One region of the Streptomyces sp. NBC_00390 genome, then DNA from elsewhere that is predicted to be linked to it. Evidence: predicted binding sites of a transcription regulator. Region 1 holds the regulator's gene; the other holds the start of a gene.
The links. Region 1 encodes HspR, which represses chaperone genes until heat shock. Its sites were predicted from a motif close to TTGAGNNNNNNNNNCTCAA; they were not measured.
Positions count from the first base shown of each region.

Region 1 (3,407 bases):
GGTGGTGCCGCGTGACGGAGGAGACCCCGGGCTTCGACGAGAATCCCGACGTCCCCTCCGGCGCCACCTCTGACGACGCCGCCGAGTCCGCCGAGTCCTCCCAGAAGGAGGGCCCGGCGGCCCCGGCAGGGGACGCAGCAAAGATCGCCGGTCTGACGGCTCAGCTGGACCAGGTCCGCACCGCGCTCAACGAGCGCACGGCCGACCTCCAGCGGCTCCAGGCCGAGTACCAGAACTACCGCCGGCGCGTGGAGCGCGACAGGATCACGGTCAAGGAGATCGCCACGGCGACGCTCCTGACCGAGCTGCTGCCCGTGCTCGACGACATCGGCCGTGCCCGGGACCACGGGGAGCTGGTGGGCGGCTTCAAGTCGGTGGCAGAGTCTCTCGAGACGGCCGCCGCCAAGATGGGCCTGCAGCAGTTCGGCAAGGAGGGCGAGCCCTTCGACCCGACCATCCACGAGGCCCTGATGCACTCGTATGCGCCGGACGTCGCCGAGACGACGTGCGTCGCGGTGCTTCAGCCGGGGTACCGCATCGGCGAGCGCACGATCCGCCCCGCGCGGGTCGCGGTGGCCGAGCCCCAGCCGGGCGCGGCGCCCAAGGAGGAGAAGGCGAACGACGAGGAGAGCGGTGGCCCGGACGAGGGCTGAGCTTGAGTTCTCCGAGGCAGTGACCGTCGGGAAGGAGGGACGTCGATGAGCACGAAGGACTTCGTCGAGAAGGACTACTACAAGGTTCTCGGCGTCCCCAAGGACGCCACCGAGGCCGAGATCAAGAAGGCGTACCGGAAACTCGCCCGCGAGAACCATCCGGACGCCAACAAGGGCGACGTCAAGGCGGAGGAGCGCTTCAAGGAGATCTCCGAGGCCAACGACATCCTCGGCGACCCCAAGCGGCGCAAGGAGTACGACGACGCCCGTGCCCTGTTCGGCAACGGCGGCTTCCGGCCCGGTCCCGGCGCCGCCGGCGGCACCTTCAACTTCGACCTGGGCGACCTCTTCGGAGGCGCCCAGGGCGGGGCGCAGGGTGGCGCGGGCGGCTTCGGCGGCGGTCTCGGGGACGTGTTCGGCGGCCTGTTCAACCGGGGCGCCGGTCCGGGTACGCGGACGCAGCCGCGCCGCGGGCAGGACATCGAGTCCGAGGTGACGCTCAGCTTCACCGAGGCGGTCGACGGGGCCACGGTCCCGCTGCGGATGTCCAGCCAGGCGCCCTGCAAGGCCTGTTCGGGCACCGGCGACAAGAACGGCACACCCAGGGTGTGCCCGACCTGTGTCGGCACCGGTCAGGTCTCGCGCGGTGGCAGCGGGTCCTTCTCGCTGACCGATCCGTGCGTGGACTGCAAGGGCCGCGGGCTGATCGCCCAGGATCCCTGCGAGGTCTGCAAGGGCAGCGGGCGCGCCCGCTCCTCGCGCACCATGCAGGTGCGCATCCCGGCGGGGGTCTCCGACGGGCAGCGCATCCGGCTGCGCGGCAAGGGGACTCCGGGCGAGCGCGGCGGACCGGCCGGCGACCTGTATGTCGTCGTCCATGTCGACGCCCACCCGGTCTTCGGCCGCAAGGGCGACAATCTCACCGTCACCGTGCCCGTCACCTATGTGGAGGCGACACTCGGCGGCGAGGTGAAGGTTCCCACCCTCGGCGGGCCGCCGGTCACGCTGAAGCTGCCGGCCGGCACGCCCAACGGGCGCACGATGCGCGCCCGCGGCAAGGGTGCGGTGCGCAAGGACGGCACCCGCGGCGACCTGCTGGTCACGGTCGAGGTGACGGTGCCGACCGAGCTCAGCGACAAGGCGAAGGAAGCACTGCAGGCCTTCCGCGACGCCACCGCGGACGAGGACCCGCGTGCCGAGCTGTTCCAGGCAGCGAAGGGAGCTTGAGATGGATGGCAGATCCGGACGCGGTCGCAACCCTTACGAGCTGACGGACGAGTCGCCGGTGTACGTCATCTCGGTGGCGGCACAGCTGTCGGGACTCCATCCGCAGACCCTGCGCCAGTACGACCGGCTGGGTCTGGTCTCCCCGGACCGCACGGCCGGCCGGGGCCGGCGCTACTCGGCCCGCGACATCGAACTACTGCGCACGGTGCAGCAGTTGTCGCAGGACGAGGGCATCAACCTCGCCGGGATCAAGCGCATCATCGAACTGGAGAACCAGGTCGCGGCGCTCCAGCAGCGCGTCGCCGAACTGTCGGCGGCCGTGGACGGCGCGGCGGTGGCGATGCAGCAGCGCGAGGCGCAGGTGCACGCCTCGTACCGGCGCGATCTGGTGCCGTACCAGGACGTGCAGCAGACCAGCGCGCTGGTGGTGTGGCGGCCGAAGCGCCCCGAATGAGCAGTGAGTTGTACGGCGACGGGCCGGGAGAGCGGATGCTCTCCCGGCCCGTCGCCGTAGCGTCCTCCCCGCACTCGGGGGAGAACCCGTCGTCGGTGTACGCCCGAATCGTTCCCCGCGGCACTGCCAGGACCGCGGGGAACGACCCGCGGGTGTATGAGCGCCGTTCGCGATCTTGGGGAAGACGCCGTCGGCCGCGTCCTGGCCACGCGGCCGGCGTACCCGCGAGCGGCAGCCGGATCAGGGCGCCGCGGGCCCCGGCGCCGTCAGTGCGCCGTGGTCCGCCGGATGCGTCCCTGAGGAAGACTCTTGCGCACTCTTCGCGGCTTGGGCACCGTCAGCTTGTGGAACCGCAACTTGCTGAGGGGGCCCGGCCCGCGGCGCCGTTTTCCCTCTGCGGGATGTGCCACGTCCTCTATGATCGCGGCAGCCTTCGCCCCCGTTCAGGACCCCGTCGGCCCAACGCCCTTTCCGGTGGGGACGTTTGAGGACACATCGAGGAGTGGGAGCGATGACCTACGCGCCCGAGGCGCATCCGCACGGGGCCGAGCGGCTCTGCGACGACGGGGACCGGGTGTACGCCCACGCCCTGCAGAAGGGCCGCATCACGCGCCAGGAGGCCGAAGAGGCGTGGTGCCTGGTCGAGTTGGCGCTGCTCCATCCCGACCCGGTGGACATGCAGTGGCTGATGCCGACCCCTCCGCGTGTGGCCATGTCCCGGTTGCTGCACGGCATCCAGGAGGACTTCGCCGCGACGCACGACCGCGTGACGGCACTGGCCGCGACGTTCGAGCGCTTCGCGGGTCTCGATGTGCGGACCGGGGTGAGCGACGAGGGGCTGCGGGTGCTGGACGGCCGCACCCGTATCGAGGCGGCCATCGACCAGGCGACCGCCGCGTGCGGAACGCGGATGTGGGCTGTGCAGCCCGACGGGATCCGGCGCGAGAAGATCCTGCTCAAGGCATTGCCCCTGGCACAGGAAATGGCCCGGAAGCAGGTGCAGATGCGCACGCTGTACACCCATGTCGCCCGGCACGGCCCGGCCCTGGCCGCCTACCTGGACAAGCTGGGAG
Region 1 is NZ_CP107945.1:3,976,677-3,980,083, reverse strand. Features, by position in the region: gene dnaK (molecular chaperone DnaK) at 1-15, shown strand, start outside; gene grpE (nucleotide exchange factor GrpE) at 12-653, shown strand; gene dnaJ (molecular chaperone DnaJ) at 699-1,880, shown strand; gene OHS70_RS17230 (heat shock protein transcriptional repressor HspR) at 1,882-2,334, shown strand; gene OHS70_RS17225 (LuxR C-terminal-related transcriptional regulator) at 2,846-3,407, shown strand, end outside.

Region 2 (3,407 bases), 1.1 Mb from region 1:
GTCACCTCGCCGGGCTCGAGGCCCGCCCGCTCCAGCTGACGCGGCAGCAGGTGGTCCCGGGCGATGACGATCTTCTCGTCCTCGGTGTAGCCGTCGAGCCGGACGAGCTCCATCCGGTCGAGCAGCGCCTCCGGGATGGCGTCGAGCACATTCGCGGTGGCCAGGAAGACGACATCGCTCAGATCGAGTTCGACCTCCAGGTAGTGGTCGCGGAAGGTGTGGTTCTGCGCCGGGTCGAGGACCTCGAGGAGGGCCGCGGCCGGGTCGCCGCGGAAGTCGGAGCCGACCTTGTCGATCTCGTCGAGCAGGACGACCGGGTTCATCGAGCCGGCCTCCTTGACGGCGCGGACGATCCGGCCGGGCAGGGCACCGACGTACGTGCGCCGGTGGCCTCGGATCTCGGCCTCGTCGCGTACACCGCCGAGCGCGACCCGGACGAACTTCCGGCCCATCGCGTGCGCGACGGACTCACCCAGCGAGGTCTTGCCGACACCGGGCGGGCCGACGAGCGCCAGAACCGCGCCCCCGCGCCGCCCGCCGACCACGCCCAGCCCCCGGTCGGCGCGCCGCTTGCGCACCGCCAGGTACTCGGTGATCCGTTCCTTCACGTCCTGCAGGCCGAAGTGCTCGGCGTCCAGGGTGGCCTTGGCGCCCCGGATGTCGTACGCGTCCTCGGTGCGCTCGTTCCACGGCAGCTCCAGGACGGTGTCGAGCCAGGTGCGGATCCATCCGCCCTCGGGCGACTGGTCGCTGGCGCGCTCCAGCTTCTCGACTTCCTTGAGAGCCGCCTCGCGCACCTTCTCGGGCAGGTCCGCGGCCTCTATCCGGACGCGGTAGTCGTCGGACTCGTCCTCGCCGTCCTGGCCGCTCAGCTCGCGCAGCTCCTTGCGCACGGCGTCCAGCTGACGGCGCAGCAGGAACTCGCGCTGCTGCTTGTCGACGCCTTCCTGTACGTCCTTGGCGATGGACTCGGCCACGTCCTGCTCGGCAAGGTGCTCACGCAGCTGCTCGGTGGCGAGCTTGAGGCGGGCCACCGGGTCGGCCGTCTCCAGCAGCTCGACCTTCTGAGCGGTGGTCAGGAACGGCGAGTAGCCGGCGTTGTCGGCGAGCTGGGCGATGCTGTCGATCTGCTGGACGCGGTCGACGACCTGCCAGGCACCGCGCTTCTTCAGCCAGTCGGTGGCGAGCGCCTTGTACTCCTTGATCAGTTCGGTGACGGCGCCGGGCACCGGATCGGGCTCCACCTCCACGACGGCCGTGCCTTCGATCCACAGTGCGGCGCCGGGCCCGCTCGTACCGGCCCCGATCCGGACACGGCTGCGACCGCGGATCAGCGCGCCGGGGTCGCCGTCGGAGAGCCTGCCGACCTGTTCGACCGTGCCGAGCACACCGGTCGCGGCGTATGTGCCGTCGATCCGGGGAACGAGCAGCACCTTCGGCTTGTTGCCCGAGGAGCGGGCCGCGGCCTGGGCGGCCTCCACCGCGGCCCGTACATCGGCATCGGACAGGTCGAGCGGAACCACCATTCCGGGCAGCACGACCTCGTCGTCGAGCGGCAGCACGGGCAGGGTGAGCGGTGAGGACGTCGATGAAGCCATGGTCTCCCCTTAGGCAGTCAAGCGCAGTCAAGTTGAGCTGTACCGACTCAATGCACATGAGCCCCGGGATGTTCCCCAGCCAATGTTCGCCGTGAGCGATCGCACACCGACCAGTGCCCTTTGGCGGTGGATCGGTGCTTGCGAGTTGCAGATCAGCCTTGCGAGGGATCTTGCGAGGTCCGGGGCGACCTTGCCCGGTCGGGCCCAGGCCCGCTGCGCTTTGTCACCGCACCCGCCCGATCCCCCGGAATCAGGACGGCACCGCACCCCGGTCGGATTCACTGCGCAGGACGCAGAACTCGTTGCCTTCGGGGTCCGCGAGAACGGCCCATCCCGAGCCGTCGGGGTTGCGGCGGTCGATGACCAAGGTGGCGCCCAGGCCCAGCAGCCGTTCGACCTCCTCCTCACGCGAGGTCTCCGGGCGCAGGCACAGATGGATCCTGTTCTTGGCCCTCTTCGGTTCGGGCACCTGATTGAAGTGCAGCAGCGGCCCCGTCGGCAGCATCACCTGGGTCTCCGCGTCTCCCGGCTTGTCCTCCGGATGCAGCGGGTGGCCGGTCACCCCGCTCCAGAACCGGGCCAGTTCATAGGCATCCGCACAGTCGATCGCCACGTTCTGCAACACCGAGACCATGAGGACGAGCCTGCCTGAGCGGTTTCTCGCCTGCCACCCGTTTGCCTCGCGGCCCGCGCCGTCGCCCTCACCCGGAGGATCGCGCGCCGGCAAGAAGGCGCCCCGCCCCTGATCACCGGGCGGGTGCCCCGTCCGGGACATGTCCGGGACGCGTCCCGGACGGCGTTCGCCCTGCCGGGACGGGGGCGGCGTGCCCAAGGCTGCTCTCGAACGTGCTTCGACCGCAATCATCACGATCGAGGAGAGAGCATGCGTTTGCGCAATGTCCTGGCCGGAGCGGCCGCGGGGGCCGGGCTCGTACTGGGCACGATGGCCGCACCGGCGGCCCAGGCCACGGTCACCGGGGAGTCGGAGGCCACCTGTGGCAATGCACACTGGCCGCGCCAGCCCAACGACGGAACCCGCGGCACGATCACCAAGTGCACCAGCGTGGCCGCACACACCGGCCCGTACGGCGCCTGCACCGTCGTGGGGCACATCGCTCCCGGTACGACCGTCGAGTACGACTGCTACGTCTGGAACGACTACGGAAACAGCTGGACATGGGTCCGGGAACCGGGCGGCGGCAGCCTCGGCTGGGTCTACGACGCCTACCTGAGCGGCGGCGGCTCCAACGAACCGTGTGACCGATAGACCAACGCGCCGCACCGACCACCGGCCGCGCGGGACCGCCGGGTCCCGCGCGGCCGGCCCCTGTGGCGCGGATCACGGAAGCATGCCGTCGCCGCCCGCATCACCTCCGATATGTAATTGGCTCATTACAGAGAGCCTATTACGGGGAGTTCCGGATGTCCTTCGAGAGCACCGCCGCGACCATCCGTGCCTGGGTCGACGGCTGGGTCGTCTCACGCGGTGCGGCCGACCCGGTGGCACAGCCCTGGGGTTTCACCGTCGATGTCGGACAGGTCCCGCACGCCACCCGCCATGTCCTGACCTCCGACGACGAGTCCACGGTCCGCAAGGTCGCCGCCGAGTTCGCCGCACCGACGGTCTGGCTGAAGGTGTTCGCCGAGCCCGAGTCCGTCTGCGAGTGGGTCGGCCCCGACTGGCAGGTCGACGAACCCGGCTGGCTGATGACCGCTCAGCTGCGCCGCACACCGGCCGCCGTGCCGGACGGCTACACCCTCAGGACCTGGGAGCGCGGCGGCGTCACCCGGGTGCTGGTCGTGGCCGCC
Region 2 is NZ_CP107945.1:2,850,120-2,853,526, forward strand. Features, by position in the region: gene lon (endopeptidase La) at 1-1,598, opposite strand, end outside; gene OHS70_RS11845 (VOC family protein) at 1,849-2,232, opposite strand; gene OHS70_RS11850 (hypothetical protein) at 2,482-2,865, shown strand; gene OHS70_RS11855 (GNAT family N-acetyltransferase) at 3,021-3,407, shown strand, end outside.
Region 2: the regulator HspR is predicted to act here: its motif matches at 1,631-1,649, upstream of lon (endopeptidase La).